DNA from 3 places in the Ruegeria sp. AF3 genome. Region 2 is predicted to be linked to each of the others. Evidence: riboswitches for the same ligand, from Rfam matches in the RefSeq annotation. Region 2 holds a riboswitch; each other region holds the start of a gene.
The links. Region 2 has a riboswitch for cobalamin ahead of ACR3FC_RS13640 (ABC transporter substrate-binding protein). Riboswitches for the same ligand answer to the same signal wherever they lie in the genome.

Region 1 (4,206 bases), 1.3 Mb from region 2:
GGTACTGGCGATCAATGCGCTGGACCCGGCAGATATCGAAAAGGTTCTGGCATGGTGCCCCAAAGGCCAGACCGGCGCGCTGGTCGGGTCGTCGGGCGTGGGTAAAACGACGCTCAGCAACGCCATGACGGATCAAAACCTCGCCACCTCTGGAATTCGCGAAGACGACGCACGGGGCAGGCACACGACAACGGTGCGCGCGTTGCACCGGATGGGTAACGGTGGCTGGCTGATCGACACGCCGGGAATGCGCGCATTGCGTTTGCTGGACGCTCAGAACGGAATCGACAACGTGTTCTCGGACATCACAGAGCTTGGCCAAAGCTGCCGCTTTTCGGATTGTCAGCACGAGACCGAGCCCGGCTGTGCCGTGCAGAACGCAATCGGCAAAGGCGTTCTTGATCCGGCGCGGCTGGACCGTTGGCGCAAGCTGCGGCGCGAAGATCAACGAAACTCGGAAACCGTTGCGCAATCGCGGGCGCGGGACAAGGCGTTCGGCAAGATGGTCCGCGGTGTCATGCAGGACAAGAAGCTTCGCAAACGGCCATAGCTGCAAGGTGTTATGGAAAACCTGCGTCGCGTCTGATCAGGCGATCAGGCGCGGCCAGACCGCTGCATTGCGCCGGGCAAATGCGCCTATGTGACCAATCTCCGGCAGCCCAAATTCGGCAGGCTTCAGAAGGTAGCGTCTGGCCCCGGGGCCATACAGATCGGCAAGGCGCCAAACCGCCTCGGGCGGAACCATCTGGTCGTCTTCGAACGTGAACAGATCCACAGGTGTTCCAGAACTGCCCCAATGCGCATCAGGCAAATTCTGCCCGATCTCGGGAACGTAGCTAAGAGGAGCTGTGCACCATTTGCGCCATTGCCAGTATACCGAGGCTGGCAGGTCCGAGCCAAACCCGATTGCTTTGCCAGGCAGATAGCCAAGCACCCGCACCATCAGCGGTGCATGGCCATACCAGAACAGCCCCGCCAACCCCCGATAGGGCCATGGGTGATCTTTCAAAGTCACCAGCCCCGAACACACACAGATCATACGGTCGATCTGATTGATATCCGGCTGCACCGGCCCCAGCATCGCACCGACCGAATGACCAATGGTCCAGTGCTGCGCCTTTGGAAACCGCCTGCGCATCTCGGCCCGTGCCGCAGGCATATCGATCAACGCCCAATCCGCCATTGTTGCACGCGCGTCTTTCAGGCGGCCGACCAACGAAAGCCCGTAGTCCCGATAGTCATAGGTCAGGCAAGCCATCCCCCGCTTGGTAGTCAGCCATCGCGCAAAATGGCGATAATAGTCACGCGGCACACCTGTAGCACTGTTCAGCACAACAACGGTTTCCGGCTCACCCACAGGCCGGTACAACCGCGCCGACAAGGTCACGGACCCTGACGGAAAGCTGAAATCTTCGATCAACACCGTCTGTTCCGTATCCAACATGATCCCCGGCTTTCACTGAAACAATCGGTTTGCCTGCCTTCAATGCCGACGACACTAGGCCGGAACATAATCCGCATCCAGCATGACCAAACGTCCGGCCTAAAGATCGGCTTGACTCGGAACGCGATCAGACGCTAGCGGTTGTGTGATGGTTTCCGGCCCCTACAAGAGGTCGGGATGAAAAGGGAACACGGTGCGGTTTGTCTGGTCACACAGACATCAACCAAGTCCGCGACTGCCCCCGCAACTGTAAGCGGTAAGCAATGCCGAAATACCACTGGCCTATGGGCTGGGAAGGTCGGCAGAGCAATGACCCGCAAGTCAGGAGACCTGCCATCGGAACTGAAACCGAAACTCGGGCGGGGTGTCCGGGCAGGTCCTGACGGCGAAATGCTGTCCCACCTGCCCCAATATTCCAGCCCACCACGCGCGGAGGGCGCAGGATGATCTGGAAGACAAAATCACACGAATACAGCGCAACGGTGTGCCAGCGGACAGGGAAAACCTGCCCGGCTTTGGCGCGACTGGCCCGCTCGATTTCGGAAGCCATGGCGCAGGCGGTTTCGGCCACCAGCGAGGATTTCGAATTTGAAGGCAGCAGCGCGCTGTCACATTGCGCAGAAGGGTGCATGGCAACGATCAGAGCGCGATCCGGCAGCGTTCGCATTTTCTGTGGAACACACCCTGACACGGCAACTCGGGATCTGGATGCCTATGCTGATTTGATCTTTGGACCTACATTCAGCACGCTGCCCTCGGGCACCATCGCGAACCTGCCTTGCGCCATGATCGAGGTTTCGACGATCCGCCCCCAAAAAACCGGCTACGCGCCACAGCAGCTTTCAGCTTGATCCCACTTCCACCTGTGCCGGGGTGATCCGGGACGCCCAGGCCAGCTGCGCATCGGTTTCGACAGCGCAGGGGCGCACGGCCCGCAAGCGGTCCAGTGCGTCGCTGGCGCGTTCACCGCATTCAACCATCAGTCGCAGAACAATCATCCCGGATCTGCCACACCCCCCACGGCAGTGTACAAGGACCCGGCCACCGCCCGACAGTGCGTGTCGGGCCGTGGCGCTGACCTCTGGCCAGGCCTTCCGAACCGCTTGCGTCGGTGCTCCAAAATCTTCGATCGGCAGGTGAACCCACCGGCTGGCCCGGCTTTGGATGTCACTGCCAAAGTGCTGCGCGCCATCCTGAAGCATTTCGACATCCGTCGTCATTGAAATCACAAGGCCTGGTTTCCACGCCGCAATCGTATCCAGATCGGTGGCGTAATCCCCGCCACGCCCTGGCATTGAAGTAAGGGCAAGCGTTCCGCCTCCGACCTGCAGAGCAAAAATGACCAGCTGCGACATGAAGTGCGTCCTCCCCCAAGGTACTCTTTACAAAATGAGTCATTAAATCCGCTGGTCCAGTTTAGTTGGAAACCAGTCCGTTTCTGAAACAAAAAATCATCTCGCCCCACAGTGGACGCGGACTGCCGCCGCCACTACGCTGTGCCGAAGCACCGAATCCGAGCGAGTAGACATGACAGACACGCCCAGCCCCGCCTATCAGGTTCTCGCCCGCAAATACCGCCCGGAAACCTTTGCCGACCTGGTGGGTCAAGATGCTATGGTGCGCACCCTAAAAAACGCTTTTGAGGCCGACCGGATTGCGCAGGCCTTTATCATGACCGGCATTCGCGGAACGGGAAAAACCACCACGGCGCGGATCATCGCCAAGGGCATGAACTGCATTGGACCGGATGGAACCGGAGGGCCGACAACAGAGCCTTGCGGTCAGTGCGAGCATTGCGTCGCAATCATGGAAGGTCGCCATGTCGATGTGATGGAAATGGATGCGGCCAGCCGTACCGGCGTCAACGATATCCGCGAGATCATCGACAGTGTCCGCTATCGCGCCGCCAGCGCGCGCTACAAGATCTACATCATCGACGAGGTTCACATGCTCTCGACCAGCGCATTCAACGCGCTGCTCAAGACGCTCGAGGAACCGCCCGCACATGTGAAATTCATCTTCGCGACCACCGAGATTCGCAAAGTGCCGGTCACGGTTCTGTCGCGGTGTCAGCGCTTTGACCTGCGCCGGATTGAGCCCGAAGACATGATCGGTCTGCTGCGCAAGATCGCCGGGGCCGAGGGCGCGCAGATTGCCGACGACGCACTGGCGCTGATCACCCGCGCTGCAGAAGGGTCGGCCCGCGACGCGACCTCATTGCTCGATCAGGCAATCTCGCACGGGGCCGGTGAGACGACGGCAGATCAGGTCCGTGCGATGCTGGGTCTAGCGGATCGAGGTCGTGTTCTGGACCTGATGGACATGATCCTGCGCGGTGACGCGGCAGGAGCGCTTACTGAACTGAGCGGGCAATATGCGGAAGGCGCAGACCCTCTGGCTGTGCTGCGCGATCTGGCCGAAATCACGCATTGGGTGTCCGTCGTAAAGATCACACCCGACGCGGCCGAAGACCCGACGGTTTCCCCCGACGAACGCACACGGGGCCAGCACATGGCCGAGGCTTTGCCGATGCGGGTTCTGACCAGGATGTGGCAGATGCTGCTGAAGGCGCTGGAGGAAGTCTCTGCGGCGCCCAACGCGATGATGGCCGCCGAAATGGCTGTTATCCGACTGACGCATGTCGCCGATTTGCCCAGCCCCGAAGAGCTGATCAAACGGCTGCAAGACGCCCCACCTTCGCCCCCCGGCGGGCCGGGCGGGGGCATGTCACTGTCCCGGCAGGCCCCGGTGGCAACGCAATC
Region 2 (4,206 bases):
CACCGGAATGGCCAGATATACATCCGGCCAGCGCACGCCGCTGAGGTTTCCCATCAGCCAGAACATGATCCCGCGCGCCTGATCGGCATTGGCGGATTTGGCGATGATGAAGGCCGTTAGCGCATTGAACAACTGAGACCCGGCAATTCCCGCCAAAACGATTTTCGCCGTCGCAGCCCGCCCGCCGCCTGCGCCGGAGGCTCGGGCCAGCAACGCGACAAAACCGAAAGCCAAAAGCGCGCCATTGAACGCGCCAAAAGACAGCGACAAAGCTCCCCCGCCCAAACCAGCGATGGTAACAGCCACGGCACCCGTCGAGGCCCCGGCAGAAATGCCCAAAATATAAGGGTCAGCCAACGGGTTTCGCAGCAATGCCTGCAACACGACCCCTGCGACAGCCAGACCGGCACCGCAGGACGCAGCGACCAGAGCGCGAGGAATCCGGTAGCTCCAGATAATACCCTGATCAATTGGGTCGACGGGCAGGTCCGCTCCGGCCAGCTTGTTGACCAGAACGGAGAGAACCAAATCGGGCGACAACGAGGTTTCCCCGATCATCGCGCCCGCAAGGACCGCCGCAATCAACAGTGGCACAGTTAGGCACGCGGCCTTGAAACCCTGCCGAAAGATTGCGGCGACCTCGTTCACAAGTTGTTTCCGATGGTATCCAGCTTCTCGGCCAGATCCTCCAGTGCCGGGATTGCGCGGATGGTGGCGTCCATGGCCTGCGCATCCATAACGACAATCCGGTCATTCTTGACCGCATCCATCTGGCTGGTCACCGGATCAGCGCGCAGGAACTCCAGCTTTTTCAGGTAGTCGTCCGCAGCAAAGCGACGGCGGTCCATCTTGGCAATCACGATCACCGTCGGATTGGCCTTGGCAATGGTTTCCCAGCCCACTGTTGGCCATTCTTCATCCGTCTCGACGACGTTGCGGATGCCCAATGTGCTCATCATGTATCCCGGTGCGCCCTTCTGCCCGGCCACAAACGGATCGCTTTCCATTTCAGGAGAGGAAAACCAGAATACGGCGGACACATCGTCCAGCTTCACGGCTTGCGCCTTGGCGACGGCTGCGGCTTCACGGGCCTTGTACTCGGCAACCAGGTCCGTGCCGCGTTCGGACACATCAAAGGCTGCCGCCAGTTCTTCGATACCCTGATACAGCGTATCGGTCGAGAACGCTTGCAGGCGGGTGCCATCGCCGCCGACCGTATTGTCTTTGCCGACGCAATCCGCAGGCATCACGTAAGTTGGAATACCCAGTTCGTGAAATTGCTCACGCGTGGCGACGATGCCCTCGGGTCCGACATGCCATTCATATTGCGCTGCGACCAGTCCCGGCCGCTTGGCAACAACGCTTTCAAAGCTGGGATCATTGTCTGCCAGACGCTCTACCTTGGCATTCACCTCGGCATATTCAGGCAGCACCTCGTTGAACCAGACCGAGGTTCCAAGAACCTGCTCACTCAGACCCAGCGCATAAAGCACCTCGGTCGCGGCTTGGCCGACCGTGACTGACGACGTCACTGGCGCGTCAAACGTGACCGAGTGACCGCAGTTTTCGATGGTTAAGGGAAAGTTTCCTTCGGCGGCAGCGCTGGTAGCCAGCAAGGAAAGGCCAATCAGGCCAGTGCGTAGAAACATGACAATCGATCTCCATGTGTCAATGACCAGAGAACGGGTGAATGGGCATTTACCGAAGCAACAGACGCTTTTCTGCCTGCTGTGAGCGCAGAGTGGAACATAGCCCGCCCGGCGCGTTTCTTCGGCAACCTCCCCGGACAACCCCGCCCGGTGTGTTTCGGTTTCATACCGGCAGGTCTCCTGACTGACGGGTCTTTGTCTGTCCTGTCTTCCCAGACCGAAATGGCCCAGTGACGGAATGGACAGCGCTCGCCGCCTACAGTTGCGGGGGCAGTTCCGGTTGGCACCAAAAGGCACCTCGGATTCCCTCTTAGCCACATCGGGACCGGTAAAACGCGGGTACCTTAACACTTACTCTGCGGCAAGAAAAAACTCGGGGGTCTTTCCCATTTTCTCCCAAGGGCATGAACCTGCGCGTCTCAACATGGTGCTGACGTCAGACAAGCCGCTGAGAAGGCGCTACAATCCGCCCCGAGGACGTCGGTGTGTGATATATAGGAAAATCATGGCTGGGGTGGTAGGATTCGAACCTACGATACACGGTACCAAAAACCGCTGCCTTACCACTTGGCTACACCCCAACGGTGAGCGGCTATCTACGATTGTTGATGGCAGGGTTCAAGAGCGTTTTGCAAAAAAAGCGAGCGCCGTAAATTTTTTTTGAAGGCCCCTCATTTGGTATCGATCAACACCGCTCCGGTACGGTTGCCTTCTTGTACCAGCGCATGGGCCGCAGCGCATTCTTCCAACGTAAAGACCTTGTGAACGGGGCAGATCAGTGCGCCATCAGTCAGTGCCTTGTGTAATGTCTTTATTGCGGTGGCGCGCAAGTCCGCGGGCAGCAGGTAGATCAGAACCGCTTCGAGCGTCACGGCCTTGAACATCATGGGTCCAAAGGGAAAGACAGGTGTCATATTCCGGGCAGATCCATATGCGTTGATACGGCCGTTTTCGGCGATGACGGCAATGTTGGTGGCAAGGTTCTGTCCAAATTCGACATCGACGATTCGACCGATTGCATGCCCATCATTTGCATCGAGGATCTGATCCGAAAGGTGTTCACCGGTGTAGTCGAGCACGACATCCGCACCAGCTGCCTTGACCCGGTCAAAGTTGCGGGCGCTGGCCGTTGCGATCACTTTGGCTCCGGCCCATTTGGCAAGCTGCACAGCCAGATACCCGACGGTGCCCGCCCCGCCATGGATCAATATGGTTTGCCCGCCCGGTGCGCCGCCCGAGAACACCGCATGGCTTGCGGTTAGGCCCGGAATTCCAAGAATTGCCCCGGTTTCAAGTGACACTGTCTCGGGCAGTTCGACAGCCTGAGATTCGGGCAGGGTGATGTGGCTGGCAGCTGTACCAAATGCGCGCTGCCATTGCCCGTTCCAAATCCACACGCGCCGGCCAATCCGCGCCGCGGGTACTCCATCGCCAACCGCTGTGATGACTCCAGCCCCGTCGCTGTGCGGAACGATCAGCGGAAACGGGGGTTCCGTGACACCCGGCCGGGTTCCCGCACGGGCCTTGATATCCGAGGGGTTTACGCCGGAATAGGACAACTCGACCGTGACTTCACCTGGTTCAGGCTGGATCAGGGGAATATCCTGTATACGCAAGACATCGACAGCGTCTCCGAAGGCTGAATAAGTGACTGCGCGCATAGCGTCCTCCATTTAGGTCGAGTTAAGCGGCGATTGGGCCGGTAACTCAAACACCTTGTCGCGCTTTTTCAGGGCGATGCGCAACCGCGGATACCGGAATTCGTCTTTCGCCTATTCCCGAATTTCGGAAGGATCGACGCCCCAAAGGTTCGATTTCAATGTCCAGCCACGGTATCCGCCAGCGGTGATCCGGCACCAGTCCTGCGAACAGGTTCCAAGGCGCGCCACTACTCCGGTCTCGAAATGAGCGTTCACGGGCGAGGCTAGATCGGGGCGGGCATAAACAGGCAGCATCTCGGATTCGATCAGCACCGTTCGAACGCCAGACAACAAGGCATAGTGAACCCAGCCACCCGCGCCGTCGCGGTCCTGAACCTTGCGCCAGTTTCCGTATTCGGCGGTGACCTGCAGCGGCATGCCGCGCCGTTTGAATACCCAGTCGATTCGGTGGGTTAGGGATGGTCCGCGTCGCACGTTGCCTTCGGCTGCCTTCATCGAAACATAGCGGGGCAGGGGTAGGTTGGTGACCGAACCGCGTTTTACCTCGGCATGTGCGGCACAGACACCGAACATGACCAGAAATACGGAAACTGCCGCCAGAGATCGGCGTTTTACAGGTAGAATGCCACTCACTGACTGCCCGCTCTTATGCCTGTTGATCCGGTTTTGAAAAAAGGTCGACTCAATGCCATTGGGGTTCTTGTGCCCCGCCTTATCCTGCGCCACGATGCCATGGCGCGCGTCCGTTTGCAAAGCAGTGGGAGAGCCGAGGTGCCAAGAGAACGTTTAAGTGTTGTTGTTACGCGACGGTTGCCTGAGGCAGTAGAAACCCGGTTAAGCGAATTGTTTAACGTGCGCCTGCGCGACGACGACACCCCAATGACGCGTGAGGAATT
Region 3 (4,206 bases), on a different contig from region 2:
ACCAGCAGCCCGGCATCGCGGGCCTGCTGCACCGCTGGAACGATAGACGACGTATCCGACGCGGTCAGCAGGATACCCTTTGCGCCATCCAGAATGCAGGTTTCAATGGCCTGAACCTGAGTTTCGTGGTCTCCGTCGACTTTGCCGGCAAAGGCTTTCAGCTTCATGCCAAGCTCTTCGGCTTTGGCTGTGGCACCCTCTCTCATTTTAACAAAGAAAGGGTTGGTATCCGTCTTGGTGATCAGGCAAACGGTTTCACCTTCGGCCATTGCACTGCTTGCCATGGCCGTAACCGCCAGCGCCGTGGCGCCTGCAAGTTTCGCAAGTTTCATCGGTAGTCCTCCCAGTTTTCCCAATGCCCGTCCGGGCATACGTTTGATCGGGCGAAAACCGGCCCGATCGAACGTGAAAACCATCACAAGATTCGAATTTCGAGTCAATAAATAAATCACTCTTATTTATTATTGACAGAAAGGAAGGGTTTTTACATTGTCGTCATGAAGGGGATGGCCGTGTCTGCAATGAACTCTCTGGGCAATACTACTGGCGTACGCGAGCCAGACATGCGCGGCACCAACCAAAGTGGAATGCGGGCCCGAAATGAACGGCTTGTCCTGTCACTGGTCCGGCGCCATCAGGCCCTCGCAAAATCTGAAATCGCGCGCATGACCGGCCTGTCGGCGCAGACGGTCTCGGTCATCATGCGCCAGTTGGAGAACGATGGGTTGCTGTTGCGGGGCGAACCGATCCGGGGAAAAGTCGGGCAGCCATCGGTTCCCATGCGCCTGAACCCGGACGGCGCGTATTTCTTTGGGCTCAAAGTCGGGCGGCGTAGTACCGAACTGGTGCTGACGGATTTTCTTGGCAACGTCAGGCACCGCGAGCGGCGGACCTATGATTTTCCGACGCCCGAGGCGACATTGAGCTTTTCCACAGAAAGCCTCGACAAAGTGATGGCGTCAATGTCGCCCGAGGCGCGCAGCAGAATCGCGGGCCTTGGGATTGCCATGCCGTTCTACCTTTGGGACTGGGCACAAACATTGCAGGTTCCTCAGGAAAAAATGGATCCGTGGCGTGACGCGGACCTGAAAGGCGCGCTAGCCGCAAGCTATGACGTGCCGGTATTTTTGCAGAACGACGCAACCGCGGCCTGCGGTGCCGAGCTGGTGTTTGGCCCTGCAGAAGGCCCACGAGATTTCCTGTATTTCTATGTCGGCTTCTTCATCGGAGGCGGGGTGGTTCTGAACGGCTCCATCTTTTCAGGGCGGGGAAATGCCGGTGCGCTTGGTCCATTGCCTGTGCCGGACGACGCAGGCGGAGTGAAACCATTGATAGATGTCGCCAGTCTTTATGTGCTGGAGCGCGCAGTTGGTGGGAATGCCGAAACAGCCGGCTCAATCTGGGAAACGACACGGCATTGGGACGTACCGGAAACCCACCTTGAGAATTGGCTGAACCAGGCGGCGTACGGAATCGCCCATGCCATCGTCTCTTCTTGCAGCCTGATCGATTTCGAATGTGTCAAGATTGATGGCTGGATGCCTGCTGATATCAAGGCGCGGCTGGTGGAAAGGGTTGAGCTCAAACTATCCCATATGAACCTGACCGGGCTTGAACGGCCCTTGGTGCTGGCAGGGGCGGCGGGCCCGGATGCCCGGTCATTGGGGGCGGCCAGTTTGCCATTGTCGGAAAGATACCTGCTCGAAGGGTAGGTTCATCCCCGAAAAACCCCGACCTGTATCCAAAGCGGATCAACCGGAAAAAGGGCATTGCCCGCTGAACTTTTTGACAGCCAGCGCAATTGATCGTTGACGGATGCTGAAGAAGTCTGGCAAGCCGCTCGGCATGTCCGGTTCCGGGGCGTGCTCTGGAATCAATAGGGAATGCGGTGCGGGCTTTGGCCCAATTCCGCAACTGCACCCGCAACTGTAAGCGGCGAGCAGGGCTGAAGTGCCACTGGAGTTAATCCGGGAAGGCCAGCCCAACGCTTTGACCCGCAAGTCAGGATACCTGCCGGACATGTGCCTTTGACAAAGGCACTCCTAATCGGCGACGGGATGTGCGTCGGAGCAGGATGCTTGAAAAAGCAGCTCGGCTTGGACGTCCCCGCAGTCAAAACGCATCTCGTACCGGGGTTGGTACGATGGGACAAGGACGACTATTGATGACCAAGCTGCTTTCTGCAGCCGCTGTGGCGATGGCGCTTCCAGCGATGGCAAATGCGCATTTCCTGCTGGAATACACCTCTGACACCATGATCGACGCACCGGGGAATGTTCCGGTCAAGCTGATCTTCTGGCATCCGTTCTCGAACGGGCATGTCATGGATCTGGACAAGCCGCAGGAATTCTACGTGATCCACAACGGTCAGAAAACCGACCTGCTGGACACTCTGGAACCCGTGCGTTTCACCGGCGGCGAAAACGAAGGCGCGGCATTCAAGGGTTATGTTCCCGTCAAACGGTCGGGCGACTATGTGCTGGTGACAGTTCCCCAGCCCTATTATGAGGAATCCGAGGATATCTATATCCAGCAGATCGCCAAGGCATTCCTGAACCGCAACGAACTGCCGACCGACTGGATGAACCCGGTGGGCTTGCCGGTTGAGATCATCCCGCTCAACAAACCGACCAACATCATCGCGGGTTCGACCTTTACGGGTCGGGTTATGGCCGAAGGCCAACCGGTTGCGGGTGCCGAGATCGAGATCGAGTACATGGCCGCAGAACCGGACATGGAAAGCACGGCTGCTTCGGCCCCGACCGTCTCGCCGTTGCCGGGTGGTGCATTGGTCGCAACTTCGGATGATAACGGGTATTTCACGTTCGGCGTTCCGAAAGCCGGATATTGGGGTTTTGCAGCGCTCGGCGCCGGTCCCGTGACCGAACACAACGGCAAAGAACTCAGCCAGGACGCGGTCATCTGGATCCGCGCCTGGGATTTGGAGTAACCGTAGATGCATATCGTTGACGGAGCCTTGTCCAACCCGGTTGTGATCGGCGGTGCCGTCGCTGCGGCGGGTGGAATTGCCATGGGCCTCAGGTCGCTGGATCTTGATCGCATCCCCACTGCGGGGGTGCTGTCAGCCAGCTTTTTCGTGGCATCGCTGATCCATGTTCCTATTGGTCCGTCGTCGGTGCACCTGATCCTCAACGGTATGGCCGGGCTTTTGCTGGGGTGGGCCGCATTCCCGGCCCTGTTCGTCGGGCTTTTGCTGCAAGCCGTCTTCTTTGGCTTTGGCGGGTTGACGGTATTGGGGATCAACACCCTGAACATCGCGTTGCCCGCGGTTCTGGCCGGACTGATCTTTAGCCGCCTGATCGCCCGCGGCTCACCGCTGCAAGGTGCGATATGGGGCGGGGTCGGCGGTGCCTTTGCCATTGCCGCCACAACCGGCATGGTTGCGTTTTCACTGGCCTTGTCCGGGGATGCCTTCCTGCCTGCGGCTAAGATTGTTTTCTTTGCACATATTCCTGTCATGGCGATTGAGGCGATCCTGACCGGGTTCGCGGTTTTGCTGGCGCGCAAGGTCAAGCCCGAGCTGTTTGTCAAACGAGCGGTCGCATGAGGTATCTGGCAATCATTCTGGCGCTGTGCTGCGCACCCCTACCTGCCTTGGCGCATAAGGTCATAGCCGGAGTGTTTAAATCCGGTGACGCCATCGAAGGCGAAATCGGCTTTTCCAACGGCGACATGGCAAGCGATACCGAGGTCATCGTCAACGGCCCGGACGGAGCCGAGCTGGGCCGTATCGTAACAGATGTAGACGGGTTTTTTATCTACACGCCAAACGCGCCGGTGGCCCATACATTCTTTGCAAACCTTGGTGCCGGACATGTGGCCGAGGTCACCATGCCCGCTGCGGATGTCGCCCGGATCATGGGCGTTGAAGCGGAACCTGATACCCCGCCAACAAACGCACCTGCCCAGACAGCGGCGGTGCTCAGCACTGAACAACAACAGGTCATTGCCAGGGCCGTGCGGGATGAGCTGCGCCCGCTGCGTCGGGAAATCGCGGCTTACCGCGAACAAAATGATCTGCAAACTGTTCTGGGTGGGATCGGATATATTGTCGGTCTGTTTGGTCTGGGCTTTTACTTTGCGGCACGCCGCAAGCTGGCGGCCTGATGGCGCATGTTCTGGGACAACAGGAAAGCACGCTGGTCAAAGCGGGCGCGCAGCGGCGCGGCGCGATCAACCCGCTTG

Region 1: linked by a shared signal. The riboswitch ahead of ACR3FC_RS07335 (hypothetical protein) and the one ahead of ACR3FC_RS13640 (ABC transporter substrate-binding protein) in region 2 are both predicted to bind cobalamin.
Region 3: linked by a shared signal. The riboswitch ahead of ACR3FC_RS18075 (DUF4198 domain-containing protein) and the one ahead of ACR3FC_RS13640 (ABC transporter substrate-binding protein) in region 2 are both predicted to bind cobalamin.

The regions. Positions count from the first base shown of each region.
Region 1 covers NZ_JBQFJM010000001.1:1,450,225-1,454,430, forward strand. The annotation lists gene rsgA (ribosome small subunit-dependent GTPase A) at 1-550, shown strand, start outside; gene ACR3FC_RS07330 (alpha/beta hydrolase family protein) at 587-1,444, opposite strand; cobalamin riboswitch at 1,578-1,796, shown strand; gene ACR3FC_RS07335 (hypothetical protein) at 1,888-2,295, shown strand; gene ACR3FC_RS07340 (protein-tyrosine phosphatase family protein) at 2,287-2,799, opposite strand; gene ACR3FC_RS07345 (DNA polymerase III subunit gamma/tau) at 2,972-4,206, shown strand, end outside.
Region 2 covers NZ_JBQFJM010000001.1:2,706,287-2,710,492, forward strand. The annotation lists gene ACR3FC_RS13635 (FecCD family ABC transporter permease) at 1-648, opposite strand, end outside; gene ACR3FC_RS13640 (ABC transporter substrate-binding protein) at 645-1,649, opposite strand; cobalamin riboswitch at 1,803-1,994, opposite strand; tRNA gene ACR3FC_RS13645 (tRNA-Gln) at 2,156-2,230, opposite strand; gene ACR3FC_RS13650 (NADPH:quinone reductase) at 2,321-3,310, opposite strand; gene ACR3FC_RS13655 (SH3 domain-containing protein) at 3,422-3,883, opposite strand; gene ACR3FC_RS13660 (2-hydroxyacid dehydrogenase) at 4,082-4,206, shown strand, end outside.
Region 3 covers NZ_JBQFJM010000002.1:319,624-323,829, reverse strand. The annotation lists gene ACR3FC_RS18085 (substrate-binding domain-containing protein) at 1-332, opposite strand, end outside; gene ACR3FC_RS18080 (ROK family transcriptional regulator) at 522-1,712, shown strand; cobalamin riboswitch at 1,834-2,032, shown strand; gene ACR3FC_RS18075 (DUF4198 domain-containing protein) at 2,165-2,950, shown strand; gene cbiM (cobalt transporter CbiM) at 2,957-3,568, shown strand; gene ACR3FC_RS18065 (cobalt ABC transporter permease) at 3,565-4,128, shown strand; gene cbiQ (cobalt ECF transporter T component CbiQ) at 4,128-4,206, shown strand, end outside.